4 regions of the Luteibacter sp. P4_E6 genome follow, and region 1 is predicted to be linked to each of the others. Evidence: riboswitches for the same ligand, from Rfam matches in the RefSeq annotation. Region 1 holds a riboswitch; each other region holds the start of a gene.
The links. A riboswitch is a leader RNA that binds a small molecule or an ion and turns the genes downstream of it on or off. The one in region 1 is predicted to bind cobalamin.
Positions count from the first base shown of each region.

Region 2: linked by a shared signal. The riboswitch ahead of AC1DT2_RS04020 (ribonucleoside-diphosphate reductase subunit alpha) and the one ahead of AC1DT2_RS01120 (CoA-acylating methylmalonate-semialdehyde dehydrogenase) in region 1 are both predicted to bind cobalamin.
Region 3: linked by a shared signal. The riboswitch ahead of AC1DT2_RS01235 (TonB-dependent receptor domain-containing protein) and the one ahead of AC1DT2_RS01120 (CoA-acylating methylmalonate-semialdehyde dehydrogenase) in region 1 are both predicted to bind cobalamin.
Region 4: linked by a shared signal. The riboswitch ahead of btuB (TonB-dependent vitamin B12 receptor) and the one ahead of AC1DT2_RS01120 (CoA-acylating methylmalonate-semialdehyde dehydrogenase) in region 1 are both predicted to bind cobalamin.

Region 1 is NZ_JBFUJE010000006.1:6,137-15,540, reverse strand. It holds gene AC1DT2_RS01125 (acyl-CoA dehydrogenase family protein) at 1-762, opposite strand, end outside; gene AC1DT2_RS01120 (CoA-acylating methylmalonate-semialdehyde dehydrogenase) at 774-2,297, opposite strand; cobalamin riboswitch at 2,421-2,639, opposite strand; gene AC1DT2_RS01115 (aldo/keto reductase) at 2,680-3,663, opposite strand; gene AC1DT2_RS01110 (LysR family transcriptional regulator) at 3,863-4,759, shown strand; gene AC1DT2_RS01105 (PQQ-dependent sugar dehydrogenase) at 5,107-6,423, opposite strand; gene AC1DT2_RS01100 (DUF2231 domain-containing protein) at 6,416-6,859, opposite strand; gene AC1DT2_RS01095 (DUF2127 domain-containing protein) at 6,978-7,529, shown strand; gene AC1DT2_RS01090 (DUF3348 domain-containing protein) at 7,656-8,357, shown strand; gene AC1DT2_RS01085 (DUF802 domain-containing protein) at 8,368-9,404, shown strand, end outside.
Region 2 is NZ_JBFUJE010000031.1:14,095-20,539, reverse strand. It holds gene AC1DT2_RS04030 (acyl-CoA thioesterase) at 86-475, opposite strand; gene AC1DT2_RS04025 (ribonucleotide-diphosphate reductase subunit beta) at 645-1,673, opposite strand; gene AC1DT2_RS04020 (ribonucleoside-diphosphate reductase subunit alpha) at 1,839-4,352, opposite strand; cobalamin riboswitch at 4,511-4,722, opposite strand; gene AC1DT2_RS04015 (hybrid sensor histidine kinase/response regulator) at 4,913-6,445, shown strand, end outside.
Region 3 is NZ_JBFUJE010000007.1:6,384-15,787, forward strand. It holds gene AC1DT2_RS01225 (SIS domain-containing protein) at 1-485, shown strand, start outside; gene nagA (N-acetylglucosamine-6-phosphate deacetylase) at 503-1,648, shown strand; cobalamin riboswitch at 1,695-1,930, shown strand; gene AC1DT2_RS01235 (TonB-dependent receptor domain-containing protein) at 2,068-3,951, shown strand; gene AC1DT2_RS01240 (efflux RND transporter permease subunit) at 4,210-7,371, shown strand; gene AC1DT2_RS01245 (MATE family efflux transporter) at 7,488-8,897, opposite strand; gene AC1DT2_RS01250 (DUF2239 family protein) at 8,894-9,404, opposite strand, start outside.
Region 4 is NZ_JBFUJE010000119.1:4,642-9,563, forward strand. It holds gene AC1DT2_RS09710 (hypothetical protein) at 1-242, shown strand, start outside; gene AC1DT2_RS09715 (S1 family peptidase) at 364-2,337, shown strand; cobalamin riboswitch at 2,506-2,735, shown strand; gene btuB (TonB-dependent vitamin B12 receptor) at 2,855-4,732, shown strand; partial or broken gene AC1DT2_RS09725 (hypothetical protein) at 4,757-4,922, shown strand, end outside.

The sequences.
Region 1 (9,404 bases):
TGCAGCGATGTTCAGGCGCCCGCCATCGAGTCCCTTCATCGCGATCTTGAAACCTTCGCCTTCGGCACCCAGTCGATGGTCCGCGGGAATACGCACGCCGTCGAAGCTCACGCTTCGCGTCGGTTGACTGTGCCAGCCCAGCTTCTCCTCATTGCGCCCATAGCCGATACCCTGAGAATACGCCGGCACCGCGAAGGCACTTATGCCGCGTGCGCCGCCTTCACTGGTGCGTGCCATCACCACCAGCATGTCCGTCGCTCCGGCGCCGGAGATAAACGCCTTGTTGCCGCTGATCACATACGAGTCGCCGTCACGCTCGGCCCGGGTTTTCAATGACCCGGCATCCGAGCCGGCGCCCGGCTCGGTGAGGCAATACGACGCCAGCTTCGTGCCGCTGGCGAGAAGCGGTCCCCATATGTCGCGTAGGGCCGGCGTCGCGTGTGCGGTGAGCATCCAGGTGGCCATGTTGTGGATGCTGATGAAGGCGGCCGTCGAGGGATCGATGGCAGCGAGTTCCTCGAAGACGATGGTCGCATCCAGGCGCGTGAGCCCCGTGCCACCGGCCTTTTCGTCAACGTAAAGGCCGCAGAAACCAAGGTCGCCGGCCCTGCTTATCGCCTCACGCGGGAACTCGCTCTCTGCGTCCCAGCGCGCCGCATGTGGCGCAAGCTCGGCCAGGGCGAACGCGTGCGCGGCATCGCGAAACGCGAGCTGGTCTTCGCTCAGGTCCGTTTGTGGCGGTGGTGTCCGGGGAATATCCATGACCGCGGCCATCACTTGAGACTGATGGTGGTGTTGACGCCGACGTGTAGCGTGTCGTCGTCGAACCAGCGCTGTGTCACCGTCTTGGTCTGGGTATAGAACATGACGACCTGCTTGCCGTAGGGGCCGAGGTCGCCCAGCTTCGAGGCGCGCGAGCCGGTGAAGGAGAACAGCGGTACCGGGACGGGAATGGGCACGTTGATACCCACCTGGCCCACGTCGATGTCTTCCTGGAAGCGACGCGCAGCGGCACCGGACTGGGTGAACACGGCCGTGCCGTTACCGTTCGGATTGGCGTTGACCAGCGCGATCGCGTCGTCGAGCGAGTCGGCGGCAAGGATGACCAGCACCGGCCCGAAGATTTCCTCGTCGTAGATGCGCATGCCGGGTCGCACGCCGGAAAAGATGGTCGGACCGACGAAGTTGCCGTCCTCGAAGCCCGGCACCCGCGGTTTGCGGCCATCGAGCTCGAGGATGGCGCCTTGCTCGATACCCGAGGCAATAAAGGCCTCGACGCGCTCGCGCGCCGCACAGGAAATCAGTGGGCCGACATCGGTATCGGCGGCGTTGCCTGCGCCGACCTTCAGCGTCTTCGCCTTGCTTACGAGGTCGGCTATCCAGGATTGCGACTCGCCGACGAGCACCGCGGTCGAAGCCGCCATGCAACGCTGTCCCGCCGCGCCGAACGCCGCGCCCGCGAGCGCGTTGAGCGTCTGGTCCTTGTTGGCATCGGGCAGCACCACGGCGTGGTTCTTCGCGCCCATCATGCACTGCACCCGCTTGCCGGTCTGCGATGCACGGTGATAGACGTGCGTGCCGACACGCGTGGAGCCGACGAAGGACACCGCCTTGATATCGGCGTGGTCGCAAATCGCGTTGACCACGTCTTCGCCGCCGTGCACCACGTTGAGTACGCCCTTCGGGACGCCGGCTTCGAGCGCCAGTTCCACCAGGCGCATCGTCACCATCGGGTCCTGCTCGGACGGCTTCAGCACGAAGGTGTTGCCGGTGGCGATCGCCATCGGGAACATCCACAGCGGAATCATCGCGGGGAAATTGAACGGCGTGATACCCGCGCAGACACCAATCGGCTGCAGGAGAGTGTAGGTGTCGACGCCGCCGGCCACGTTGTTGGCGAGTTCGCCCAGCTGCAGGTTGCCGATGGCGGCCGCGTGCTCGACCACTTCGAGGCCCCGGAACACGTCGCCTTCCGCGTCGGGAAGGGTCTTGCCCTGTTCGGCGCTGAGCAGGGTGGCCAGCTCGCCCATGTGCTCGCGAATCAGTTGCTGGTACTTGAGGAAGATACGCGCGCGTACGCCGATGGGCGTCTTGCGCCAGGTCTTGAACGCTTGCGTGGCGGCGGCAACGGCAGCGTTCACCTCGTCAGCCGTGGCGAATGGCACGCGCGCGAGGATGGCCTGTGAGGCGGGATTGACGACATCGCGCCATTCGGTGGTTTGGGATTCGACGAAGACGCCGTCGATCAGCAACTTTACGGTCGCGACATCGGCCGCAACTGAGTCCAGCTTGTTCATGGTCCTGCTCCGTACGCTCACCCGCGAAATGGGTGCTGCGGAGCAGACAAGAGGACCCGGAGCAGCGGGTGGCCGCGCCGTATCAGCCCGTCCGGTTGCCCGCCGCAACACCCGAGGAGGCACCCTAAGGCGCCTGCACAGGCCGGTCTCCGGGCTTGCGAGCGATGCGTACCGCACCACCCCGACACCTTCCCGCGCTAGCGCAGTGGTCTCTCGTCGGGTGTTCTCGCTTACCGTTGCGGGGGCAGCGCCGGAATAGGATCTCGCGATCCGCACCGGCTTCCCGTTTCACCCTGCGCGCCGCGTAAGCGACGACAGGACACCTGTGATCTCCCGAGTGTAGCCGGGTGGCCGAACCGCTCAAGCTGCAGTGCGGTAGAACTCAGCGGCCGACGAGCGCCTGCAGGTGGGCCGGATAACGCTCTCCCTGCAGCGGAATCTTCGAGACCGAGTCGTGGATGTCGCGCAGATCCTCGTCGCTGAGTGCGAGGTCGGCCGCACCTAGGTTCTCTTCCAGTCGATGCAGCTTGGTCGTGCCCGGAATCGGCGCGATCCATGGCTTCTGGTGCAGCAGCCAGGCGAGCGCGATCTGTGCCGGCGTGACGTGCTTCGCGTTTGCGATGGTACCCAGCAGATCGATGAGTGCCTGATTCGCCTTGCGCGACTCCGCAGAGAAACGCGGCACGCTGTTGCGGAAGTCCTTGCTGTCGAAGCTCGTAGCGGCGTCGATCTTGCCGGTAAGAAAGCCCTTGCCCAGCGGGCTGAAAGGAACGAAGCCGATGCCGAGTTCTTCCAGGGTCGGCATCACTTCGGCTTCCGGCTCCCGCCAGAACAGCGAGTATTCGCTCTGCAGGGCCGCCACAGGCTGCACGGCGTGAGCGCGGCGGATGGTCTGCACGCCCGCTTCCGACAGGCCGAAGTGCTTCACCTTGCCTTCGGCGATCAGGTCCTTGACCGCGCCGGCCACCTCTTCGATGGGTACGGACGGGTCGACGCGATGCTGGTAGAACAGGTCAATCACATCGGTGCGCAGGCGCTTCAACGAGGCCTCGGCAACGGCCCTGATGTGTTCGGGGCGACTATTGAGTGCGCCTGGCACACCGCCAACGTCGAAGCCGAACTTGGTGGCGATCACCACCTTGTCGCGGAAGGGGGCGAGTGCCTCGCCAACGACTTCCTCGTTGGTGAACGGGCCGTAGACCTCGGCCGTATCGAAGAAGGTTACCCCGCGCTCGACCGCCGCCCGGATCAGGGCGATGGCCGGTTCGCGTTCGGTGGCGGGGCCGTAGCCGAAGCGCAGTCCCATGCAGCCGAGGCCGATGGCGGAAACTTCGAGGCCGGTCGATCCGAGTTTGCGTGTCTGCATGTCGTGTCCTCTGTGAGCTGACCAATCTAGGGGCCCGGTGCTCACGCGACTAGCCGGTCAAACCGGCTTGGTCTCATAGCCAGAATTCATGAATCGACTCCCAGGGGGTGCCGGAATGGGGCGATTCCTCGCTGTAGCCCAGCACGGGTGTTCCGGATGCTAAAATCCTTGCGCCATTCATGAGTGGGTTTCACGTGTCATGCGCAAGGATCTCCACGACCTCGTCGCTTTCCTTGCCGTTGCCCGGGAAGGCAGCTTCACCCGCGCGGCCGCGAAACTGGACACCACCCAGTCGGCGCTTAGCCACACCATCCGCAAACTCGAGGGCCGTCTCGGCGTGCGCCTGCTCGCCCGCACCACGCGCAGCGTGTCGACGACGGAAGCAGGGCAACGGCTGGTCACCAGCATCGGCCCGATGTTCGATGACATCGAGGCGGAGCTGACGGGTTTGAGTTCGTTCCGCGAGAAACCGGCCGGGGCGATCCGCATCAGCACCTCGGTACACGCCGTGGAAGCCGTACTCGAACCGATGCTGGCGACCTTCCTGCCGCGCTACCCGGATATCCAGGTCGAGGTATCCGCCAACAACGAACTGGTCGACATCGTCGCCGAACGCTACGACTTCGGTATCCGTCTGGGCGGGCAGGTCGGCAACGGCATGATCGCGGTACGCGTCGGTCCGGACTTCCGGATGGTGGTGGTCGCCGCGCCGTCGTATTTCGAACGACGTTCCCGGCCGACCGTGCCGCAAGACCTCACCGCGCATAACTGCATCAACATCCGTCTGCCCACCTACGGCACCTTGTTCCCCTGGGAGTTCGAGAAGGAGGGCCGCGAGATCAAGGTTCGCGTCGAAGGCCAATTGACCCTCAACAGCACGGCGCACATCCTGCGGGCGGCGCGGGACGGCCTGGGACTGGCCTGGGTACCGGAAGATATGGCCCGGTCATACATCGAGGCCGGAGAGTTGATTACCGTGCTGGAGGACTGGTGTGCCCCGTTCCCGGGTTACCACCTCTATTACCCCAATCGTCGGCACATGTCGTCAGCACTTACGCTCTTCGTAGACGCGCTGCGATACCGCGGATTGGCGTAATCTTGCATCAGGCGCGCGACACGCGTGGTAACCCTGACTGAGGAGGCGATATGAGCAAGGGCCTGGATTCAAAGAAGAGCGACAAGAAAAAGCCGGAAAAGACGATGAAAGAAAAGAAAGCCATCAAGGACGAAAAGAAAAAGAACGCCAGGTAACAGCCTGAGTTTTGTGGGAGCCGGCTTTGCCGGCGATGGGGTTCGGGGCAACCCGGCTATCGCCGCTGAAGCGGCTCCCACAGAGAGAGTAAACGTCAGCTCTTTGTAGGAGCCGATTCATCGGCGATAAGGCACGGCTACGTAGCGCGGCCTTATCGCCGATGAATCGGCTCCTACAACGGCTTGTACCGCCTATTTCGCGGCGGCCGCCGTCACGCGCCAGACCGTGTCGCCGACATCGTCCGCGACCAGGATCGCCCCTTCCTTGTCCTGCACCAGGCCCACGGGGGCGCCGAAGAGTTGCTTCTCATCCTTGGAGTAGAAGCCGCTGACCACGGACACGGGTTTGCCGACCGGCGTGCCGTCCTTGAACGCCACGAAGACGACCTCGTAACCGCTCAGCGGTGAGCGATCCCAGCTGCCGTGTTCGCCGATGAAGGCGCCGCCCTGGTAGTTCGCCGGGAGCCCGTTGCTGGCCGACATCAGCAGGCCCAGTGGCGCGACATGCGAGCCGATCGCATAGTCGGGCTTGATCGCCTTGGCGACCATGTCGGGGCGCTGCGGTTTGACGCGGCTGTCCACGTTCTGGCCGTAGTAGCTATAGGGCCAGCCGTAGAACGCGCCTTCCTGTACCGAGGTCATGTAGTCCGGCACGAGGTCGGCGCCGATCTCGTCGCGCTCGTTCACGATGGCCCAGAGCTTGCCGGTGGAGGGCTCCCATTGAAGTCCGGTCGGATTGCGCAGCCCCGACGCATAGATGCGGCTCGCGCCCGTCGCGACATCCACTTCGAGGATGTCCGCGCGGCGGTATTCCACGGCCAGGCCGTTCTCGGTGATGTTGCTGTTGGAGCCCACGCCCACGTAGAGCTTGGTGCCATCCGGGCTGGCCAGGAGCGACTTGGTCCAGTGGTGGTTGATGGTGTTCGGCAGGTCCGTGAAACCGACGCCGGGCGTCTTGATCTCGGTTTCCCCGGTCACATAAGGAAACTTCACGATGCCATCGGTGTTGGCGACATAGAGCGTGTCGCCAATCAGCTGCAGGCCGAAGGGCGAATTCAGGTTCTCGATGAAGATGTGCTTGTCCCACCCACCGCTCGCGTTCTTGCGCAGCAGGGTGATGCGATTGCCGCCCTTGCCCCCCTTGCCCGACTGGTTCTTCACCATGCCGGCGAAGAGCTGCTTGGGTGTGGTCAGCGGTTCCGTGCCCGGACCGTTGGACTCCACGACGAGCACGTCGTCGTTGGGCAGCACATAAAGCTGGCGCGGGTGCATCAGGCCGGCGGCCATGGCTTCGATCTTCAGGCCGGGCGCGACCGTCGGGATCTGGCCCTGTTTCCAGCCTGCCTTGTCGGGCACCTGCATGGGCGGCACGATGAAGCTCTGCGCCTTGGGCAGGGGCGGGTTGTCGCCCGACTGCTGGTCGGGCTGCAACGACGCTTTCTCGTCACAGCCGGCAAGGACGGCCACGCAGGCGATGGCCAGCACGCTGCGATAAAGGGTCTTATTCATGGACGAGGCTCCCAGGAGCGGTCGGCTGCACGGCAATGACGATGTGCGAGATGGCCAGGACCAGGACCGTCAGGGCGGAAAGCCAGACGCCGGCGGGCATCACCGCATACGCGTCGCGGCTGTGCACGAAGGCATTGATGACGGCAACGATGATGGCCAGCAGGTTCAGCCAGAAATCCAGCCGTTCGGCGGCGACCGTGCTGCGCCGGGAGGTAATCCACACCTGCACGAGGTTGACCACGCGCGGGATGATGGCGAACACCAGGCCGATGGCGATGAGCCACGCGGCGGCCTTCATCCAGAGGATCTCGCCGCTACGGCTGTAGACCACATCGAAGATCAGCGCGGCGACGAAGAAGCCGAAGGGAATGGGATTGAGGAGGCCGTAGATGGCGTTGGCCAGGACGGAGCGACGCGGTGCGGGACGGTAGCTCATGGGCGGCTGTCTCGATGGGATGGATGGATTGCGGTCGCGGGCGGACGCTGCAAGCTAGTCCGGCCTGTGTCGAGGCTATGTCTGGGATCCGGCCGCGGCTTGTACCGAATGCACCTCCTTGTCTACTAAGATCGGCAGCATGGCCCCTGACAGCACATCGACCGATCCGGAAGCGACGCCCCACTACCCCGCCGGCCTCCGCATCATCGCGGTCTACAAGGCGGTCAAGACCATCGGGCTGATCTTCATCGCCATCGCGGCGTTCCGCCTGGATGAGCAGGAAAGTTTCCAGCACCTCGTGCAGTGGCTGGAACACCTGCAATTGACCGAAAGCAACGGCATGCGCTGGAGCCTGGTGCACCTGCTCGAGGGCATGGGCCCGGCGAAGTTCGTCGCTGTCGGCATCGTGGCGTTGGTCTACGCGGCGATCTTTGCCACCGAGGGGATCGGCCTGTGGCTGCGGAAGTACTGGGCGGAGTGGTTTACCGTCATTGCCACCGGCTCCCTCGTTCCGGTCGAGATCTACGAATGCTTCGAGCGTTTCAGCTGGCTGAAGCTGGCCATCCTGGTGGCCAACGTGCTCATCGTGATCTACCTGGTCCGTGTGGCGATGCGTCCTCGTGAAGGTCACGGGGCCCAGCCGGCCAATCCCCGCCCGACGGGCGCCTGAGCGCCGGCCACCCCATTCTCAGGCGCCCTGATATTCCCGCGGCATCTGAGACCCGGCCTGCCATCGACGTGCAACGGCCTTGCCTGCGTTCGCGTGTAAAATGGTCGTCTTTTAGCCGGTCAAAGCGTGCAAGCAGCACCTCAACGGTCGACGGTCCGGGGCCCGGCGTTCATTCGCCTGCTGACCCGCCTCACCGACGTCGACGCCCCACAATCCGGTGCTTCCCTTCCGGACCGGCTGAGCCACTGGCTCGACTGGAAGCAGGCGGTCGCCTTGTCGACGGCGCTCGATGGCAACCCTTCGGCACCGGACGATGACGTGCCGGTCTTCGGGCAGGCGGCGGAAGATGAGTGCCTGCGCTCGCACGATGCGCTGGTCCATGCCATCAACACCGACCGCGCCTTCCTGACCTCGGCGCAGCGGGAGGCCCTTGGCATGCCGAACCTGGATGCCGCCAACGACTACGCGCCGCTTCGTCAGCGCTATATCGCCCTGCAAAGGAAGATCCAGGCGACCACGGGCAGCCTCAGGGGCAACCTGCGCGACATGCTCGCGCAGGGGTCGCCCGAGAAGGCCCGGCTCGCGGAGGTGGACGCGGTGATGGAGCTGGCGCTGAGCGCGCGCGAGCAATCCCTCCTGGGTAAGGTGCCCACCCTCTTGGGCGAGTACTTCGACGGCCTGCGCCAGCGCACCCAGGGCTCACCCGCCGACGCGTCAGCCTTGTGGCTGGACGTGTTCCGTAAAGACATGCAGAGCGTACTGCTCGCCGAACTGGACGTTCGTTTTCAACCGGTCGAAGGCTTGCTCGCAGCCCTTCGTGCCAGCTAACTGGAAAGTCATGTTCAGAAATTTTCTCAACCTTGCAGTGTTCGTCGTCGGCTTCGTCGCCGTGTGCTGGATCGGCGTGGGCTACGTGGGCTCGAACCCGCTGGGTGCCGCCGTCGCGCTGCTGATCGGCGTCTGCTACATCGCGGGTGCGCTTGAACTGCATCGTTATAGCCAGGCAACAGGCACGCTACAGCATGCTGTCGCCGATCTGTCTGCCACGCCTTCGAGCCTGGGCAGCTTTCTCGATCGCCTGCACCCGAGCCTGCGCCATGCCGTCCGCTTGCGTGTCGAAGGTGAGCGCGTGGCATTGCCTGCGCCGTCGCTTACGCCGTACCTGGTCGGCTTGCTGGTGCTGCTGGGCATGCTCGGCACACTGTTGGGCATGATGGCCACGCTCCGCGGTACCGGCCTGGCGCTGGAAAGCGCCACCGACCTCCAGGCGATTCGTGGATCGCTCGCTGCTCCCGTGAAGGGACTCGGCTTTGCCTTCGGCACCTCCATCGCCGGCGTCGCCACCTCGGCAATGTTGGGGCTGCTGTCCGCGCTTTGCCGCCGCGAGCGACTGGAAACCGTGCAACTGCTGGACGTAAAGATCGCGACCACGCTGCGCATTTACTCGCAGACCCATCAGCGCGAGGAAGCATTCAAGCTCCTGCAACAGCAGACCGAGGTGATGCCGACACTGATCGATCGCCTGCAGACGATGATGGCCGGCATCGAGCAACACAGCCAGCATGCGAGCGAGCGGCAGCGTGCCGCCCAGGAAGCATTCCATGTATCGACGGGCGAGATCTACGCGAAGCTCGCGTTGTCAGTGGAACAGTCGCTTAAGGACAGTGTGACCGAGAGCGCACGCGCCGCGAGCGCAGCGTTTCAGCCGGTCATGGAATCCACGATGGCCGGCCTCGCACGGGAAACGGCGTCGCTGCACGACACCGTCACCCAGGCCGTGCAGCAGCAGCTCGAAGGCCTTTCCAGCGCGTTCGCTTCGAGCACGGCCGCCGTCGCGGATATCTGGACGGACGCTGTCACCGGGCAGCAGCAGTC
Region 2 (6,445 bases), on a different contig from region 1:
GCTTCAGCGGCGATTGGGTACTTGCGGCCGCCTTTCCCGCGGCCGCGGGATCGCCGATGAATCGGCTCCCACAACGAGTTCGGGGTCAGGCGGGGAGCGGCTGGACCGCGGTCGGCTTATGTTCGGCGTCGAGCGCGATCATCGTGAACGTGCCGCGGGTGCAGAGCTCACGGGCGCCGGTGAGCAGGTCTTCGGTGTACATCGCCACGTCGATCTTCATCGAGGTGCGGCCCACCGACACGACCGTGGCGATCAGCTCGACCATCTGTCCCTTGCGCACCGGAACGTGGAAGTCGACCTGTTCCGATCGGGCGGTGACGACGATCTGGCGGGAGTAGCGGGAGGCGGCAAGGAAGGCCGCTTTATCCATCCACGCCAAAGCCTGGCCGCCGAACAGCGTGCCGAGGTGGTTGGTGTGGTCGGGGAAGACGATTTCGAGGAGGCGGGCCTCGGTGGGGCGGGCGATGTCGGTCATGAGGCTGTTCCTGTTGCAGTGCAGCAATGATACAGCCGCTGCCTCAAAACCGCTTTACTGTGGGAGCCGCTTCAGCGGCGATGGTGCTTGCCTCTATCTGGCCCGCTGCCGCGGGATCGCCGGCAGATAGCCGGCTCCCACAGGTTCATCTCCGCCAGGTTCCAGATTCTTAGAACGACTGGTCGAAGGCGACTTCGCCTTCCACTCCGACCTGGTACGACGAGACGCGGCGCTCGAAGAAGTTGGTCAGTTCCTGGACGTCCTGCAGGTCCATGAAGTCGAACGGGTTCTTCGAGCCGTACTTCTTCGGCATGTCCAGCTGCACAAGGCGCTGGTCGGCGCAGTACTCGAGGTACTGGCGCATGTCGGTGACCGACAGGCCGGCGACGCCGCCCGAGAGCACGTCCTGGGCGAACAGCGTTTCGCAGGCGATGGCGTCTTCGAGCATCGCTTCGACCTGCATGCGCATCTCGTCGTCGAACAGATCCGGTTCCTGCTCGCGCACGGTGCGTACGACTTCGAAGGCAAAGGCCATGTGGCCGGACTCGTCACGGAACACCCAGTTGGTGCCCGAAGCCAGGCCGTGCAGCAGACCGCGCGAACGCAGGTAGTACACGTAAGCAAACGCGGCGAAGAAGAACAGGCCTTCGATGCACGCGGCGAAGCAGATCAGGTTGAGCAGGAACTGGCGACGGTGTTCGCGGGTGTCCAGGCGGTTGAGGCCCTGGATGGAGTCGATCCACTTGAAGCAGAACTCGCCCTTCGCTGCGATGGACGGGATGCTCTCGATCGCCGCGAATGCCCTGTTGCGCTCCGACGGTTCCGGGATATAGGTGTCGAGCAGCGTGAGGTAGAACTGCACGTGCAGCGCTTCCTCGTAAAGCTGGCGCGAGAGGTACATGCGCGCTTCGGGCGAATTGATGTGCTGGTAGAGATTCAGCACGAGATTGTTCGACACGATCGTGTCGCCGGTGGCGAAGAAGGCCACGAGGCGATGGATGAGGTGGCGATCCGCGTCCGACATCTTCGACTTCAGGTCCGACGTGTCCAGCGAGAAGTCCACTTCTTCCACCGTCCAGGTGTTGCGGATGGCGGAGCGGTACATCTCGTAGAACTGCGGATACTTCATCGGCCGCAGCGTCAGTTCGAAGCCGGGCTCGAGGATGTTGGAGTCGCGGGTGATCGGTGCAGCGGACATCGGGTACCTCTGGAAAGAATGAGCGGCTTTTGTGGGAGCCGCTTCAGCGGCGATGGGTGCTTGCGTCGGTCTGGCCCGCTGCCGCGGGATCGCCGGCAATAGCCGGCTCCCACAGGTTTCCGGTACCCCTATCGCCGATGAATCGGCTCCTACATTTCTCTACTGTTACTGGCAGGCTTCGCAGTACTCGGGGTTCTCCAGCGAGCAGAACACCGCGGCTTCGGCCTGTTCCTGTGCATCCGCGGCCGGGGCGATCGGTGCCTGCACGGCGGCCGGGGAGCTGACCGTGGTCTTGGCAATACGCGTAGCCGGACGCGAGCGCAGGTAGTAGGTCGTCTTGACGCCGGACTTCCACGCGTACATGTACATGGAGGAGAGCTGGCCGATGTTCGGGTTCTCCATGAAGAGGTTCAGCGACTGGCTCTGGTCGATGTACGCACCGCGCGCGGCGGCGAGGTCGATCAGCGCCTTCTGCGGCAGTTCCCAGGTGGTGCGGTACACCTCGCGCAGCCGTGCCGGGATCGCCGTGATGCCCTGCACCGAGCCTTCGGCGAGCTTGATCTGGTCGCGCACTTCGCCGGTCCACAGGCCCAGCGTCTTCAGCTCGTCGACCAGGTAGCGGTTGACCACCAGGAAGTCGCCCGACAGTGTTTCGCGCTTGAACAGGTTCGACACCTGCGGCTCGATGCACTCGTAGCAGCCGGCGATCGAGGCGATGGTTGCCGTCGGCGCGATGGCGATGAGCAGCGAGTTGCGCAGGCCCTTGGCCTTGATCTTCTCGCGCAGATCGGCCCAGCGGCCGTCGGCATCGGTCGGCGTGGCGGCCGGCCAGTAGTCGAACTGCATTTCACCGTTGGCCGAACGGGTTTCTTCAAAGCCCGGTAACGGGCCGTCGCGCTCGGCGATCTCGTTCGACATCGACAGCGCGTGGAAGTAGATCTCTTCCTGGATACGCGTCGACAGCTTGCGGGCTTCTTCCGAATCGAACGGCAGGCGCAGCTTGAAGAAGACATCCTGCAGGCCCATCACGCCGAGGCCGACCGGGCGCCACTTCATGTTCGCCGTCTTCGCCGTGGCGATCGGGTAGAAGTTGAGGTCGATCACGCGGTTGAGCTGGCGAACGGCGGTGCGCACGGTGGTGGCGAGCTTGTCGTAGTCGAACTGGCCATCCACCACGTGGCGGGCGAGGTTCACCGAGCCGAGGTTGCACACGGCCGTCTCGCCTTCCGAGGTCACTTCGAGGATCTCGGTGCACAGATTGGACAGGTGGATGACGTTCTGCGGCAGTGCGGTCTGGTTGCTGGTCGCGTTGGAGCGATCCTTGAAGGTCATCCAGCCGTTGCCGGTCTGGGCCAGCGAACGCAGCATGCGGGCGTAGAGCTCGCGTGCCTTGATCGACTTCGACGCGAGGCCTTCGGCTTCGGCCTTTTCATAGGCGGCGTCGAAGGTCGGGCCCCAGGTGTCGACGAAATGCGGGACGATCTTCGGATCGAACAGCGACCAGTCGCCGTCCAGTTCCACGCGGCGCATGAACAGGTCGGGGACCCAGTTGGCCAGGTTGAGGTTGTGTGTGCGGCGCGCGTCGTCGCCGGTGTTCTCGCGCAACTCGAGGAACTCCTCGATGTCCGCATGCCAGGATTCCAGGTACACGCAGGCCGCGCCCTTGCGCTTGCCGCCCTGGTTCACCGCGGCAACCGAGGCGTCGAGCGTTTTCAGCCAGGGCACGAGGCCGTTCGAATGGCCGTTGGTGCCTTTGATCAGCGAACCGCGCGAGCGGATGCGCGAGTAGGCCAGGCCGATGCCGCCAGCGAACTTCGATAGCTGGGCCACGTCGCCATACTTGGCGTAGATGGATTCCAGCGCGTCCTGCGGGGAGTCGAGCAGGAAGCACGACGACAGCTGCTCATGCGCGGTGCCGGCGTTGAACAGGGTCGGCGAGCTGGCCAGGTACTCCAGCGACGAGAGCATGCGGTACAGCTCGAGCGTCTCGGCCACGTCGTTGCCGCCGAGCGCGCAGGCGATGCGCATGAAGAAATACTGCGGCGTTTCGATCACGAAGCGCTTGGTCGGGTGGCGCAGCAGGTAGCGGTCGTACACCGTGCGCAGGCCGAAATACTCGAAGCGACGCGAACCGGTCGTGTCGATCGCATCGTTGAGCTTGCGCGCGTTGATCTGCACGAAGTCGCGGAGGCGCTCGTTGAGGATGCCCAGGTCGAAGCCGGTCGAGATCGACTGCGAGAAGGACTGGATGTCCTGGCCCGACACTTCCTTGTCGACGAACGCGGCGAGCAGGCGCGCGGCGAGCTGGCCGTATTCCGGCTCTTCGGCCGTGAGCGCGGCCGAGGTGCGGATCGACAGCTGGTCGAGTTCCTGGGTGGTGGCGCCGTCGTACAGGCCGCCGATCGTCTTCAGCGCCACGCGCATCGGATCGACCGCAAACAGGCCATCGGCGCTGCGCGTCACCGCGCGCACGATTTTGTTCACGTCGACCACTTCGTGGCCGCCGTTGCGCTTGGTCACGCGCATCTGTCCGGGGTTGTGCGGCGGCGTCAGCGCGAAGGCCGGCGGCGCGTCGTTCTTGTAACCGGCGGCAGGCGCCTTGTCGGTTGCTGCGGAGGGAGTGGCGGCCGCGTCGGCCGTCTCGGTGCGCTCGCGCGCTGCGGAATCCATCGTCGTCATTGTGTTGGCAGCCCCATGGCCTTGGTCAAACCTCCGTCCCGAGGGTCGGCTCGATGCGATGGGGGCAAAACACGGGAAATGTCGGGGACGGAGCGCCTTTGAAGGCCTCCGGTCCGCGACGTGCTTCCCCGCGGAAGCCGTCACCACTATCGAGGCCTCTCGGGCACCGATTGCTGGCAGGTCTTCGGACTCGTGGACGTGGACCTTGCGGTCCGCCTACCCGTCGCTTCCCAGTCCCCGAAGGACCAGTGCATTGAACGGGATCGTTTCCACTTACCGCTGCGGGGCAGTTCCGGATTCACACCGGTATTCCCTATTAAGTCCGACGGGCAGTCGCGCCTCTCCGGACACCAACGAGACACACGATATAGCTGGCGAAGGGGTGCGTCAACACAAGATGTAGGGTGTTGGCGTAGGTGGTTGATCGGCTGGGGAGTCCCTGTTGTCAAGCGTTTTTCGACGGCTCGCCAATGAAGGTTCTGTGAAGGCCGTCTACACAAAGGGAACCACAATGAACCGATAAAATCGCCGCCCACCAGCCTCCCACGATTGCTCGACAGATGCCCTCATCGTTCGCATTGCAGGACCAGACTCTCCTTTCCCATGCGCTCGATGCCCTGCCATTTGGCTTTGCGGCCGTGTCGGCTTCGGGAGAGCTGCTCTACGCCAACGCCTGGGTGACCGCCCGCTTGCGCGAACACGAGCCTTCGGGGTTCCTCGGCCTGTGGGACCCCGACAGCCGCGATCGCCTTGTCGCGGCGCTGCCGCTGGTCATACCAGGCAACGGCGTGCGCGAGCTGGCCCTCGCCACGGTCGATGGAGCCCACGTGCGGGTATCGCTCGAAGCCCGGCCGGGTTTGCCAGCCACCGCGGCGGTGACGATCCGTTCGGCGGGAGAGGGCACCGACGGCTCCGGTGCCGCCGAAGATCGCCGCGTTGCCCTGATCGAGATCGGCAACCTGCTGCGCGATCTGGAAGATCCGATCGATATTGCCTACCGTGTCGCCGAGGTACTCGGCCGGACGCTGAAGGTGAGCCGGGCCGGCTACGGCACGATCGACCCGGTGGCCGAAACCATCACGGTGGAGCGAGACTGGAATGCGCCAGGGATCCAGACCCTCGCCGGCGTACTGCACTTTCGCGACTACGGCAGCTACATCGATGAGCTCAAACGTGGCGTGACCACGGTGATCACCGACGCCCGGACGGACCCACGCACGGCTGCCACCGCCGATGCCCTGGCCGGCATCACCGCCTTGTCCTTCATCAATATGCCGGTGACGGAACGGGGCGGCTTCGTCGCCCTCCTGTACCTCAACCACGCGGACCCTCGCGACTGGTCCGAGGAAGAGATCAGCTTCGTCAGCGAAGTAGCCAGCCGCACGCGCGTGGCCGTGGAACGGCGCCGTGCCGAGCACGAGCTCCGGCTACTGGCCAAAGATCTCGAGCGCCAGGTCGTCGAGCGTACCTACGAGCGCGACCGGGTCTGGACTCTCTCCAGCGACATCCTGGTCGTGGCCGACACCGACACCCGCCTGCTATCGGTCAATCCGGCGTGGACAACCATCCTGGGCTGGAGCGAGCGCGACACGTTAGGTCGTTCCTATCTCGACTTCGTTCACCCGGAAGACATCTCGCGCACCCAGGACGAAACCGGCCACCTGGCCGATGGCGAGACCACGCTTCGCTTCGAGAACCGCTATCGCACCGCCGACGGTGGCTTGCGCACGCTCTCGTGGCGAGCGGTGCCCAGCGAGGGCCTGATCTTCGCCGTGGCCCGTGACGTCTCGGCTGAGCGTGACCGCGAAGCAGCGCTGGACGTGGTCCAGGAGCAGTTGCGCCAGGCGCAGAAGATGGATGCGATCGGTAACCTCACCGGCGGCGTGGCCCACGATTTCAACAACCTCCTCCAGGTGATCAGCGGCAATCTGCAGTTACTCGCCGCCGACGTCTCCGGGAACGAACGCGCGGAGCGTCGCGTCGCCAATGCCATGGCGGGTGTCACGCGCGGCTCCAAGCTTGCCGCACAGCTGCTCGCGTTCGGTCGCCGCCAGCCGCTGGCACCCAAGGTCGTCAACATCGGTCGCTTCGTC
Region 3 (9,404 bases), on a different contig from region 1:
TGCCCGCCCAGCTTCGTCACGGTTGGAACGCCGACTGGTCGGCACTCACCGACGGGCTGGTGGATGCGCACAACCTGTTCGTCGTCGGTCGTGGTTTTGGTTTCGCCGGTGCGCTCGAGGCCGCGCTCAAGTTCAAGGAAACCTGTGGGCTGCATGCCGAAGCCTTCAGCGCGGCCGAGGTGAAGCACGGCCCGATGGCCCTGGTTGGCCCCCATTTTCCGGTGCTGTTCTTCGCGCAGAACGACGACACCCTGCCCGGCGTGCTCGAGGTCGCCGCCGAGTTCCGCAAGCGCGGTGCCAAGGTGTGGGTAGCCGCGCCGGGTGCCACGGGTGACGACATCCTCCCGCTCGTCGCCACGGCACCCATCGCCGCGGTGCTGGTCACCGTGCAGAGCTTCTATCGCGCCACCGCCGCCCTCGCACTGCGCCGTGGCTTCAATCCCGACGTCCCGCCGCACCTGAACAAGGTGACGGAAACCGTCTGATTCATGGAGTTCCTCGTATGACCCTCGCCCTCGTCAACGGCCGCGTCCTTACCGATAACGGATTCCAGGGTGGCTTTGCCGTCCTCATCGACGACGGAAAAATCACCGGTCTCGCGCTGCCATCCGATCCGCGCGTGCGCGCGGCGGAACGCCACGATCTCGGTGGCCGCACCCTGCTACCCGGCTTTATCGACTGCCAGGTCAACGGCGGCGGTGGCGTGCTGTTCAACGACGTACCCACCGTCGATGCGATCCGCAGGATCGGCGAGGCGCATGCGAAGTTCGGCACGACCGGCTTCCTGCCCACCCTCATCAGCGACGATGTCGACGTCATGGCGAAGGCTATCGACGCCGTGAACGAAGCCGTGGCCCAGGGCGTGCCCGGCGTGCTCGGCATCCATCTCGAAGGCCCGTTCATCGCGCCCGAACGCAAGGGCGTGCACGATCCGGCCAAGTTCCGCATCGCCGATGCGAGTGACGTGGCGATGGTCGCGCGCCGCCACGGCGGCGTGACTCTGCTCACCCTCGCACCGGAACGCGCCAGCGCCGCCGTGCTGCAGGAGCTGGTCGCCAACGGCGTCATCGTCGCTGCCGGCCACACCGCCGCCGACTACGACACCACGCGTAACGCGCTGGCCACTGGCATTCGCGGCTTCACGCACCTGTTCAACGCCATGACCCCGTTCACCAGCCGCGAACCTGGTGTGGTCGGCGCCGCACTCGAGGATCCCGCCAGCTGGTGCGGCCTGATTGTCGACGGCCACCACGTGCATCCGGCTTCCTTGCGTGTCGCCATCGCGGCGAAGGCGCGCGAGAAGATGATGCTGGTGACCGATGCCATGCCGCCGGTCGGCTCCGACGACCCGACCTTCGTGCTGAAGGGCGAGACGATCACGGTGAAGGACGGTGTCTGCCAGACCGCCGACGGCACCCTGGCCGGCTCCGCGCTGGACATGGCCACGGCCGTACGCAACACGATCAACATGGTCGGCGTGCCTTATGACGAAGCCGCCCGCATGGCCTCGACCTACCCGGCCGCCTTCCTCGGCCTCGGCGCCACCCACGGCCACATCGCCGCCGGCTACCGTGCCGACCTGGTCGTGATGGACCACAACCACGAGGTCGTCGAGACCTGGATCGGTGGCGTCCGCGTCGTCGGCTGACACCGTCACGTTTGTTAAATCCGCGTGACATGAACCCGGCGGCCCGCTAGAGTGGCGCCGTTCGGGTGTCCCGGCCGGCGGTCGCTGGTGGGATGAAACGGGAAGCCGGTGCGTCGCCTCGCGACTATTCCGGCACTGCCCCCGCAACGGTAAGCGACAGGAAGGCCTGAAGGTCTTTACGGAAACCGGCCATACGCCACTGCGAAAGCGGGAAGGCGCCGGGTTCCGCCACGGCAGGTGGCTGACGCGAGTCCGGAGACCGGCCCGARGCATTCGCCTCGCGACACTCGCGGGGCGTTTTATGTTGGGCGATTCGCGGAGGGCGGATCCGGACAGCGTTCCGGGTCGATCCGTGCCCGCATGCCGTTCGCCGTTTGTCCTCCGTTTCGCCTTTAGCGACGCACTAAGGAAACGGCTCCATGAAGAAGACCCTGCTCGCGATGGCCCTGCTGTCGTCCATCGCCGCCACCCACGCGGCCGACGCTCCCGCCGAGAAGCTCGATCCGGTGGTGGTCACGGCCAACCGTGCGGCCACGCCGCTCGACGAAGTGCTCGCCCCGGTCACGCTGATCACCCGCGAGGACATCGAGCGCCTGCAGCCGGTCAGCGTGCAGGACCTGCTCACCGGCCTGCCGGGCATCGTCATGGCGAACACCGGTGGCATCGGCCAGCAGACATCGTTGTTCATGCGCGGCACCAACTCCTCGCACACCCTGGTCCTATTGGACGGTGTGCGCGTCGGCACGGTCGGTGCCGGCATCCCGGCCTACGAGCAGCTGCCGGTGGACCAGATCGACCACATCGAGATCGTTCGCGGCCCGCAGTCGAGCCTGTATGGCTCGGACGCCATCGGTGGCGTCATCCAGATCTTCACCCGCCACGGCCAGGCCGGCGAAGCGCCCACGCCTTCGGTGTCGGTCACCGGTGGCAGCCACGGCTACACCGACGGCCAGTTCGGCCTGTCCGGTGGCACGCAGCACAGCTGGTACAACGCCAGCCTCGGCGGCCAGTACACCTCGGGCATCAATGCCTGCCGTGTCGGTGCGGGCGAGGCCTTCAAAGGCTGCTTCACCGACGAACCCGACCATGACGCCTACCGCACCTATAACGGCGCGCTCTCCGGCGGCTACCGCTGGGACGACGGTACGGAGCTCACCGGCAGCTGGCTGCGTAGCAAGGGCGACATCGAATACGACGGTGACTTCCAGAACCTGACCCGCCGCTCGCAGCAGGTCGCCGGCACCAAGCTCGCGTTCAACGCGCTGGAGAACTGGCGCATGTCGATCAGCCTGGGCCAGAACCAGGACCGCGCCGACAACTACCTCAACGGCGCCGACAAGACCCTGGACTTCGTGAACTACGGCGTCGACAAGGCGCGCGTGGGTTACCTGTACTCCAAGCGCAACCAGGCCTCCTGGCAGAACGATTTCACGCTCGCTCCGGGCCAGACGCTCAGCGTCGGCGTGGACTTCCAGCAGGAGAAGCTGAAGAGCGACACGGATTACCTGAAGGACACGCGCGAGAACACCGGCGTGTTCGCGCTGTACCAGGGCATCTTCGGCGCCAATGAGATCCAGCTGTCGGCACGTCACGACCACAACAACCAGTTCGGCAACCACACCACCGGCCAGGCCGCGTACGGCTTCCGCTTCGACAACGGCATGAAGGTCACCGCCTCCTACGGCACCGCGTTCCACGCGCCGACCTTCAACGACGAGTACTACCCGTACGGCGCGCCGGTGAACCTGAGCCCGGAGAAGTCGCGCACGGCCGAGATCGGCCTGTCGGCCCGCCCGGGCATCTGGAACTGGGCGGTGAACGCCTACCAGACGCGGGTGAACGACCTGATCGGCTTCGATGCGAACTTCCTGCCGATCAATGTCAGCAAGGCACGCATCCGTGGCGTTGAAGGACAGCTGGGCGCGGACGTGGACGGCTGGCACCTGCGTGGCTACGCCACCCTGCAGCAGCCGAAGGACCGTGACAGCGGTGACGAGTACAACAACCTCCTGGCACGCCGTCCCAAGCGTACGGCCCGCGTGGACGTGGACCGCGATCTCGGCGCCTTCACCGTCGGTGGCTCGGTCTACTCCGCCGGTTACAGCTACGACGATGCCGCGAATACGACACGCCTGGGCGGCTACGCGACGGCGGATGTTCGTGCCACCTGGCACGTGGATAGCGACTGGAGCGTCCAGGGTCGCCTGGCCAATGCGTTCGATCGTCGCTATGAGACCGCGGCGTATTACAACCAGCTGGGGCGGACCTATTACCTGACCGTGCGGTATTCGCCGGCGCGTTGAGTCACCCCCATCGCCGATAAATCGGCTCCCACATGAGACCTGCCTGACCATGGAAGGTGCCAAGCCTTGTGATGGAAGGTGCCAGGCTCTGTGTGGGAGCCGCTTCAGCGGCGATTCCCTATGTTTTGCCTCGATATAAATGAACGCGACACCCCTGCCTTCCGGCAGGGCCCCCACTAAAGGCACACGCGACACCGTCGCGCTGCCGTCATAAAGTCCACGGGCGCGGGTATGCTTCCCGCGATCACAGGAAGTGTCGTGAACTTTTTTGCACCATTCATTCGCCGGCCGAGAGGTACGTCGCTGCTTGCGGCGGGCCTGACCCTTGCCGGTGCGATCGCATACATGCTGCTTGGCGTGGCCGCGCTGCCCTCGATTGAGGTGCCGGCGGTATTCATCCAGACCCAGATGCCGGGTGCCAACGCGCAGACCATGGCGTCGACCATCATCGCGCCCCTGGAACGCCACCTCGGCCAGATTCCGGGCGTCGACCAGATGTACTCGAACAGCTCCGAAGGGGCTGGCTTCGTTCGTGTCCGCTTCACCATGGACCGCAGCACTGACGCTGCCGCACGCGACGTGCAGGCGGCCATCAACGCGGCCGCGGCCGATCTGCCGGCCGGCATGCCCTCGCCGCCGCAGTACTTCAAGTTCGATACCGGGCAGATTCCCGTCCTCCTCGTCGCCTTCACTTCGAAGACGATGCCGCCGGACAAACTGTTCGACGTAGTCAATACGCTGATCATGCCCAGTGTGAAGCAGATCGACGGCGTCTCGCGCGTGCAGGTGTTCGGTGGCACGCCGCATGCCGTGCGCATCGAGCTGGATACCAATGCGCTGTCGTCCAAGCAGCTGACGGCCAACGACGTTTCCAATGCACTGAACGCGGCCAACGTGAATTCCCCGCAGGGTGTGCTGTCCGACGGCGTCACGCAGATGACCGTGACCGCCAACGACGGACTGCGCGAGCCGGAAGATTTCGCCAACATCCTCATCGCCGTGCGCAACAACGTACCGGTACGCTTGTCCGACATCGCCAAGGTGACCAGCGGCGAGCAGGATCAGTATCAGGCGGCGTGGTTCCAGGGCGACCGCTCGGTCACCATGCAGATCAGCAAGCGGCCGGAGGCCAATTCCATCGCCACGGCCGAGGCGATCCGCGCCGCCTTGCCGCGCTTCCAGTCGTCGTTGCCCGCCGATGCCGTGGTGACGCCGATCTTCGACCTCACGCAGACCACCCAGTCGGCCCTGCACGAGGTAAAGGTCGCGCTGCTCATCAGTATCGTGATGGTGGTGCTGGTGATGATGGTGTTCCTGCGTCGCCTGGGCCCCACCCTGATCGCCACGCTCAGCGTGCCGCTGTCACTGGCTGGCGCGTTCGTGGTGATGTGGATCCTCGGTTACACGCTCAACACCATGTCGCTGATGGCGCTGGTGCTGTGCATCGGCTTCGTCGTGGACGATGCGATCGTGGTGATCGAGAACATCGTTCGTCATATGGAGAATGGAACGGGCCCGATGCCAGCCTCGCTGGAAGGCGTACGCGAGATCGGGTTCACCGTCGTCTCGATCACGCTGTCGCTGATCGCCGTGTTCGCGCCACTGCTGTTCGGCAACAACATGATCACCAAGCTGCTGCGCGAGTTCTCGGTGACCCTTGCCGCCGCCGTGGTGATCTCGGCCGTCGTCTCGCTGACCCTGACGCCGGCGTTGTGCGCCAGGTATCTCAAGCACGACGATGCCGATCGCAAGGTAAGCCGCTGGGAGCGTGCGCTCGAGCGCTTCGATCGTGGCCTTCTCGGCACGTACGAACGGGCGCTCGACTGGGCTATGCGGCATCGGCGGGTGATGCGCTGGCAGCCGCTGATCCTGCTGTTCGCGACGTTTGCGCTTGGCTTCGCGGTGGTGAAAACCGCTGGCGGCAATTTCATGCCCGACGAAGATACCGGCATGCTGCAGGCCGAGGTGACCGCGGACGCGAACATCTCGCCAGACGAAATGTCACGCCGGCTCAAGCGCGTCGGCGACATCATGCAGAACGACCCGACGGTCGCCGATGTAAACACCATCCTCGGCAGCGGCAATGACGGCGCGGCCGTCGGCAACTCCGGCCTGATGTTCATCGACCTCAAGCCGAAGGGCAGCGGGCCGGACCATCGCAAGGAATCGATCAAGGAGATCATGGAGCGCCTCGGTAAGCAGTACGAGAAGCTCTCCGATGTCCAGGTTTTCATGAGCCCCGTGCAGTTCCTCGGCGGCGGTGGGAATAACGGCAACCGCGGGCAGTACTCGTTCCAGCTGATCAGCACCGGCGGTGAGAACCTCCAGCCCTGGGTGATGAAGCTGGTGCGCAAGATGCGCACGATTCCCGAGTTCAAGGATGTCGGAAGTGACTTCGACGTGGTCGGCAAGCAGCAGATGCTTCAGGTGGACCGCGATTCGGCGGGGCGTCTGTCGGTTGGCATGGGCATGGTCGATTCCGCGCTTTATAACGCCTTCGGCCAGCGTCAGGTCTCGATCATCTACTCGGATATCAACCAGTACTGGGTGGTGCTCACGGCAGCCGCGGCGCAAACGTTGAGCCCCGACGCCCTGTTGAATACCTACGTGAAGAGCGGCACAGGCGTCATGGTGCCACTGTCCGCGCTGGCAAAGATCGCCCCGGTCGCGACGCCCACCACGATCACTCATCAGAACCAGCTCGAATCGGCCGACATCACCTACAACCTTCCGCCGAAGATCGCCCCGGACAAGGGCAACGCCATGGTCGAGGAGGCCGTGCGCCAGCTCAACCTGCCCGAGGGGATCCGCATGGACTTCACTGGCACGAACCAGCGGCTGAAAGATGCTCAATCCAATGGCATGGTGTTGTTGATCGGGGCGATCCTCGCCGTCTATATCGTGCTGGGCATTCTCTACGAGAGCCTCGGGCATCCGTTGACGATCATCTCCACACTGCCGGCTGCGGGCGCAGGTGCCTTCCTCGCCATGCTGATCACGCAGCAGCAGCTCACGCTGATGACGATCATCGCGGTGCTGTTGTTGATCGGCATCGTGAAGAAGAACGCCATCCTGATGGTCGATTTCGCGCTCGTCGCGCAACGCGAGTACGGGATGTCACCCGTGGAGGCGATCCGTCAGGCTGCGCTGGTGCGGTTCCGACCGATCACCATGACCACCCTGGTGGCGATGGGCGCAGCGCTTCCGCTGGCGATCGGCTTCGGCGTGGGTTCGGAGATGCGTCGCCCGCTCGGTATCGCGATCGTCGGCGGCCTGCTGGTATCGCAGCTTCTGACCTTGCTCAGCACGCCGGCGATCTACCTGTGGAACCACGATCGCAAGATTCGCGTGGCACGGCGCAAGGACCGTCGCATGCTCAAGCACCGCTACAAGAACTGGTTGAAAATCCGCAAAGCCTGACAATCCCGCTCGTTGTAGGAGCCGATTCATCGGCGATCGGGTGCTCGCCTCACCCTGGCCCGCTGCCGCGGGACCGCCGATGAATCGGCTCCTACAAGTTACGGACAGCGTTGGGATTACACCGCGGGTGTGGCGTCCACGACCGGTGCTGTGGCGGGCAACATGTGCGCCTTTTTCCAGCTGCCACGACGGTAGTACACCGTCGTGATCACCAGCGAGACGAGAGAGCCGACGGGAAAGCTCCACCAGATCGCATCCGCACCGATGACCGGTTCGAGCAGCGCAGCGAAGGGATAACGCACGAGCCACATCGAGATGATAAGCACGACCAGCGGCAGCATCACCGCACCCGTGGCGCGCACCACACCGAACATCACGAAGGTCACGCCGAACAGCAGGAAGGACCAGACCACGATGTGGTTGAGGTGCTGGGCGATACCGATGGCCGAGCTGTCACTGCCCAGGAACAGCACCAGCGCCGCGCGGTTGAACAGGTAGATGATGAGCACCAGCGTGCCGGTCAGTGCGAAGTTGGTCAGCACACCGGCGCGCCCGATGCCCGCGACGCGATCCCAACGCTTCGCACCGACGTTCTGCGCCACCATCGAGGACACCGCGCTGCCGATCGCCAGTGCGGGCATCTGGATGTACGTCCACAGCTGCGAAGCAGCGCCGAAGGCCGCCGTGGTCTGCGAGCCGTGCCGGTTGACCAGCGACATCATGATGATGGCCGACGACGCGATCACGACCATCTGCGCGCCCATGGGCAACCCTTTCGCCAGCAGGCTTTTGAGGATGGCGACATCGGGTACGAGCAGACGCAGTTCGTGACGGTGGATGCACAGGAAATATTTCTTCCGGTAGAGCCAGACGAAAAGGGCGAGCAGGGTGGTGGTCTGCGCGATGAGCGTCGCCACCGCGGAGCCGGCAATCCCCATGTGCGGCACCAGGCCGAGACCGAAGATGAAGAGTGGGTTGAGCGCGATGTCGAGGATCACCGAGATCAGCATGAAGATGAAGGGCGTGCGTGAGTCGCCCGCGCCCCGCAGCGTCATTCCGAGGAAGGTATAGAGGTACATCGCAGGCAGCGCGACGAAGATGATGCGCAGGTACTCGATCGCATAGGGCTGCGCGTCATGCGGCGTGCCCATGGCGCGAAGCATCGCGGGCGTGGCGATGAAGCCGCCGATGGCGACCAGCAGCGAGATCGCAACGAAGAACCCGAGGCCCGTGCCGACCACGCGGCGCGCTTCCGGAATGTCGTGCGCTCCGACCGTCTGTCCGACCAGGATCGTCGTGGCCATGCCGATGCCGAAGACCACGCCCAGAAGGAAGAACAGGATCAGGTTGGCATTGGAGGTTGCGGCGAAGGCGGCCTCGCCAAGGAAGTGACCGACCCAGATGGCATTGATCGACGCATTCAGCGACTGCAGCACGTTCGCGCCCAGGATCGGCAGCGAGAAGAGCAGCAGCGTGCGGGCGATCGGACCTTCGGTCAGCGCAACGCGCCTGGCCGGGAGTGTCATGCTTCACCACCCGCACGCGCAGCGAGAACACGTACGTAATCGCGGATATCCGGCGGCCATGCTTCGGTCAGCGTATCGAAGCGGAGCCGGTCACTGCGGTGGAACGCACGCGATGCTTCCTCGTAGTCGGGCAGGTTGCCGGCCAGCGCCATCATCACGCGGTCCACCGCTTCGCTGGCCTGGCGCAGGCGATCCGCGGGAGCCTGCTGGCGACTCGCGGTTTCGACCAGACGGCGCAGGGCGACGGACGCGCCACCGGGCTGAGCCGAAAGCCAGCCCCAATGTCGCGGCAGAAGGGTTACTTCCCGCGCCACGACACCCAGCTTCGGCCGCCCGGGCCCACGTTTGGCCGGCGGCTCGTGGCCCGGCAGTCGCGCCAGTACGTCGTGGGTGGTGCCGCGGTAGTCGATGTCGACGGGGCGGCCCGTACTGTCGTCGTAAATGATCGGCGAGGCGTCAGGGCGCGCGTCGAGCAGATGCTTGCAGCGCTCGACCACAGCCGCGAGC
Region 4 (4,922 bases), on a different contig from region 1:
GGAAGGGGAGCGCCATTGCCTTGATTGGGTCCACTTCCGGCGCGAGCTATTTCTACGAACGGATTGGCACATCGATCGGCCTCGACATCGCCAAGGCGCCATCCGGGCACTGGATCTTGCAACATAAGGATGAGCATGGCGTGGTTCTCGAGACGTTCGATCTGGTGCCGACGAAGTCGGGCGGATTCTCCGGAACCTGGACGCAGGCTGCGAAACCGGGGCTCCCGGTTGTCTTGCAATAATTGCGGCAGACACTCTGCCGTCGTTATTGAGTGGGGTTGACTGACACTGTATCGTCTGACGCGGTTCAAGCCTTGCCAGGGAGGCTGCTGAAACTCCCGGCCCACCAGCCCGAGCGCCTTCATGCAAATTCACGGACGTATCTGCCGCCTGACCCTCTTCTCAATAGCCGTGTGGTTCTCGCAGAGCCTGTCTGCCGCCACCCTGGACGCGTCGCATTTGCCCGTGGTGAAAGGCGCCACGTTCGAGGTGGTGCTGGCCAAGCCCGACGATTCATCCGCACGCTACGAGAAGCCGCTCCCGCTGGAAAAGCTCCCCTTCCAATACCGCAACGACAAATACAATTCGATCGGAACGGCGTTCGCCATTGGCAAGAACCGTTTCGTCACGGCTTTCCACGTGGTCATTGACGGCATTGGCGGCCGTTCGGGTCCGCCTTTGCTACGTGACGCGGACGGCAAGGTCTTTGCCATCGACAAGGTCGTCGGATTTTCCCTGGCGCAAGATTTTGTGGTCTTCACCGTGGCCAACGCGCCGGACGTGAAACCCCTGGCCGTCGACCGTGGTAACCATCTCAACGAGGCGGTTTACGCGGTCGGTAATGCGTTGGGCACAGGCGTCGTGGTACGCGATGGCCTGTACACGTCCGATACGCCGGAAGACGAGAATGGCCAGTGGAAGTGGATCCGCTTCTCGGCGGCCGCATCGCCAGGCAATAGCGGCGGCCCCCTCCTGGACAAGGACGGGAAGGTGATCGGCGTGGTGTTGCGCAAGTCGCCCAACGAAAACCTCAACTTCGCGCTGCCCATCAGTCTGGTTCTGGATGCGCCGACGAAATCGGTGGACTCGGAAAGGCGTGCCTCGGGCCGTGCCATCTTCATGGACGCGACCCAGGATGGGATCTTCCGCGTGCATGTCGACCTGCCACTTACTTTTGACGATTTCGCCAAGAGTTACCTGGCGCAGGCCGACACCTTTTTCGATTCCCAGTGGAAGGAGCTTCTCGGCCGGGAGGATGCCAACATGTTTCCCAAGGGTGATGGCAGCAAAAAAATCCTTGCCGCCGGTGCGCCGCTCGATGCCTACCCCATGGCACTTCGTCGTGGTGCTAACAACGAGTGGACCTACTGGATACCCGAGCACGCGAAGTCAGCACTTCCAGGCAATGGCTTCGTCGATGCCGGCCTGTTGGGGAAAGTCATACTGCTGCATGTGCGAAAGCCAGACGATCTGCCCCTGGCCAAGCTGTACTCCGACGCCGCCGGCCTCGTGGACCTGATCTTCAAAGCCTCCACGTTCACGCGTGACGTGGGCGACGAGAAAGTCAGGATGACGTCGCTCGGGTCGCCCATCAGCGACGTTGTCGTCGTCGATCGATGGCATCGGCGTTGGCAGCATCGCGACTTTGCCTTCCCGGCTATCGACGCCGTGCTCGAGGTGTACTCGCTACCCGTGCCCGACGGTTATGTCGTTCTCCTGTCGAAGACGCAGTCGCGTTTCCGGCACGCCGATAGCGTCCAGACCGAAACCCTCCTCGGACTGATCTCCACGACCTACGACGGTAGCTTCGCTGCCTGGAAGGAATTCCTCCAGCAAGGTGACTGGGTGCCCACGGAGCTGGCCTCTGCGAATCTCGCCATCGACTTCGGCAAGCGGTTTTCCATCGCGCCGGCGGGATTCTCGCTTAGCTATGGCCCGGATTTGCAGCCGATCGAAGCCAACGGTGAGCTCGCCGTCAGCTACGGCTATCTGGGACGCGACGGCAGCGCGACGCTGGGTATCGCGGGCATTAGCGCTCAGCCGGATATGGACAAGTACACCGCCGTACGCATCAATCGGCATCCGAAGCCATTCCCTGACTCGCCGCGCGATTATCTTTCCGGCTGGAAGGACATCGTTACCCGCGCCCACCCAGGGGACGGACAGCCGTACAAGGACTCCGACATGAGCTGGGCTGGCACGACGCTCGGTACGCCTGGTGCCGATACCAACGTGCTCTACACCTTGTACTACGGAAGCGACGCCAATCCGTCGGATGCGGTCATGAAGCAGCGGCTGGCCAACGCGGTGAAAGGCGCGACGGTTCGCGAGCACTGATCGCCCTGTGGGGCGACGATGATTGACCGGTGAACACAACACCGTGCTGTGGTCGGGCAGCAAGGAATTCGATGCAACCTTTTAAGGCTTTTGGGGCACTCAGCGGCCGGCTCGGCCGCGCACCCTTCTTTTAATTGGCCATCTATGCCYCCGTGTGCCGCGTTCGGATACACTACTTGCGCCCAAGGTGATCCAAGGCTTCAGTGCCGAGGATTGAAACGGGAATCCGGTGACGTGCGCGGCCTTTCGAGGCTGCCACCATTCCGGAGCTGCCCCCGCAACGGTAGGCGAGCAAAGGTCGGCATCAAGTCACTGTGCCATAGGCATGGGAAGGCGCCGTCCGGTAGGGATTCCCTGCGCTCGCGAGCCCGGAGACCGGCCATGAGGTACACCGGACAGGCGGAGGGCCATGTCGTGGGTTGCCGTCGGCCTTTTGCCCTCCGCGATCCTGTCTTCCCGCCTCCTGTTCCTCGCCATTGATGCCGCGCGGGTAGGCGCGGTTAGCAGGAGTTGTTTTGTGTCATTTCGTTCTTCCACCCTCGCGGTCTCCATCGCGATCGCTTTGCTCGTGCCCGCTGCGGCCATCGCCGATGATGCTTCCACCGATCTGGACAAGGTCGTCGTCACGGCCAGTCGCACAGACCAGACCCAGAGCCAGGTCCTCGCCGCCTCGACGGTGATCGACCGCGCCGATATCGAGCGTCTCCAGCCGCATTCCCTGGCTGACCTGCTGCGCGGTACCCCGGGCGTGTCGATCGCCAACAACGGCGGTCCGGGCAAGGCCACGTCCGTGTTCCTGCGCGGTACCGAATCCGATCACGTGCTGGTGATGGTGGACGGGGTCAAGATCGGCTCGGCCACCTCCGGCACTGCTGCCTTCCAGGACATCCCGGTCGACCAGATCGAGCGCATCGAAATCGTGCGCGGTCCGTACTCCAGCCTTTACGGTTCGGAAGCGCTCGGTGGCGTCATCCAGATCTTCACCCGTCATCCCGAGGGCGCGTTCGTACCGAACTTCTCGGTAGGCGTGGGCTCATACGACGCGGCGAGCGGTTCCGTCGGTTTCGCCGGTCGCGGTGCGCAAGGCTGGTACTCCGTCCAGGCAACCCATGACCAGACCGACGGCATCAATGCGTGCCGCGGGAAGCCCAGCCCGGGCGGCGCCGGCTGCTTCACGTATGAGCCCGACAGGGATGGTTACAAGAATAATGCGCTGTCTTTGCTGGGCGGCTGGCGTTTCGACGACCAGTGGGACGCTGACGCCACGGCGACGCGTACGGAAGGCCGCAACCACTACGACGGCACCAGCAGCAACTTTGCCCAGTCGGCGACACAGGTATTGGGCAGCCGCGTGCGCTACAAGCCGGCGCAGGACATCCTGATCACCGCCAGCCTGAGCCGTAGCGAAGATCTTTCGACCGACTACGAGAATGGCGTTTACGCCGACACGTTCAACACGCATCGTGACCTCGCTTCCCTCCAGGCCGATCTCGGTCGCGTCGGTGAGAGCGCCGGCCTCACCACCGTGGGCTTCGATTGGCAACGCGATCGCGTGGTTGGCAGCACCGACTACCTCGTCGATGCACGCCGCAACCACGCGCTGTTTGCCGAGTGGCAGCAGGAGTACGGCGACAGCTCCGTACAGGGCAGCGTGCGTCGTGACGAGAACAGCCAGTTCGGCGGCAAGACCACCGGCAGCCTCCAGTACGGCTATGCGCTGACGAAGACCTTGCGCGTGACCGCTAGCTACGGCACCGCTTTCAAGGCGCCGACCTTCAACGACCTGTATTTCCCCGACTACGGCAATCCGGATCTGGGCCCGGAGACATCGAAGAACTGGGAGCTGGGGTTGCGGGGCACGCCGGGCTGGGGCCACTGGTCCGTCAACGGCTTCCAGAACAAGATCGACCATTTGATCGTGTTCGACTCGAGCCTGAGTGGTCCGCTGTTCCCGTTCGGCGGGGCGAATAACATCGACCGCTCGCGCATCCGTGGCGTCGAGATGGCCGCGGACACAACCATCGGTGACTGGCGCCTCGCCGGAAACGCCACCTGGCTGCAGCCGATCGACGATAGCGACGATGACACGCACGGAAACCTGCTGCCGCGTCGTGCGCGTCGCACCGCAAATATCGATGTCGACCGCAGCTTCGGCGCGTTCAGCGTCGGTGCGAGCGTGTTCGCTTCGGCCTATCGCTTCGATGACACCGCCAACGCCAACCGGCTGGGCGGCTACACGCTGACCGATCTTCGCATGGCCTATGCCTTCGCCCCGGCGTGGAAAATCGAACTGTCGGCGAACAACATTTTCGATCGTCGCTACGAGACTGCGCAGTATTACAACCAGCCGGAGCGCAACTGGATGCTGACCCTGCGTTACCAGCCCCGTTCGTAACCGTCCCACCTTCGAGGTCACCTTATGAAGCCGCTCTCACGTTCCTTGTTCACTGCTGTTGCCGGCCTGTTCGCGCTAGTGATGATCGCCACGCGCTTCAATCACTTCGGCGATGCCCTTCATCTACCCGATGCGTCCATGGCCTTGTTCTTCCTTGGCGGCATCTATCTGCGCAAGCATCTGGCCTTCG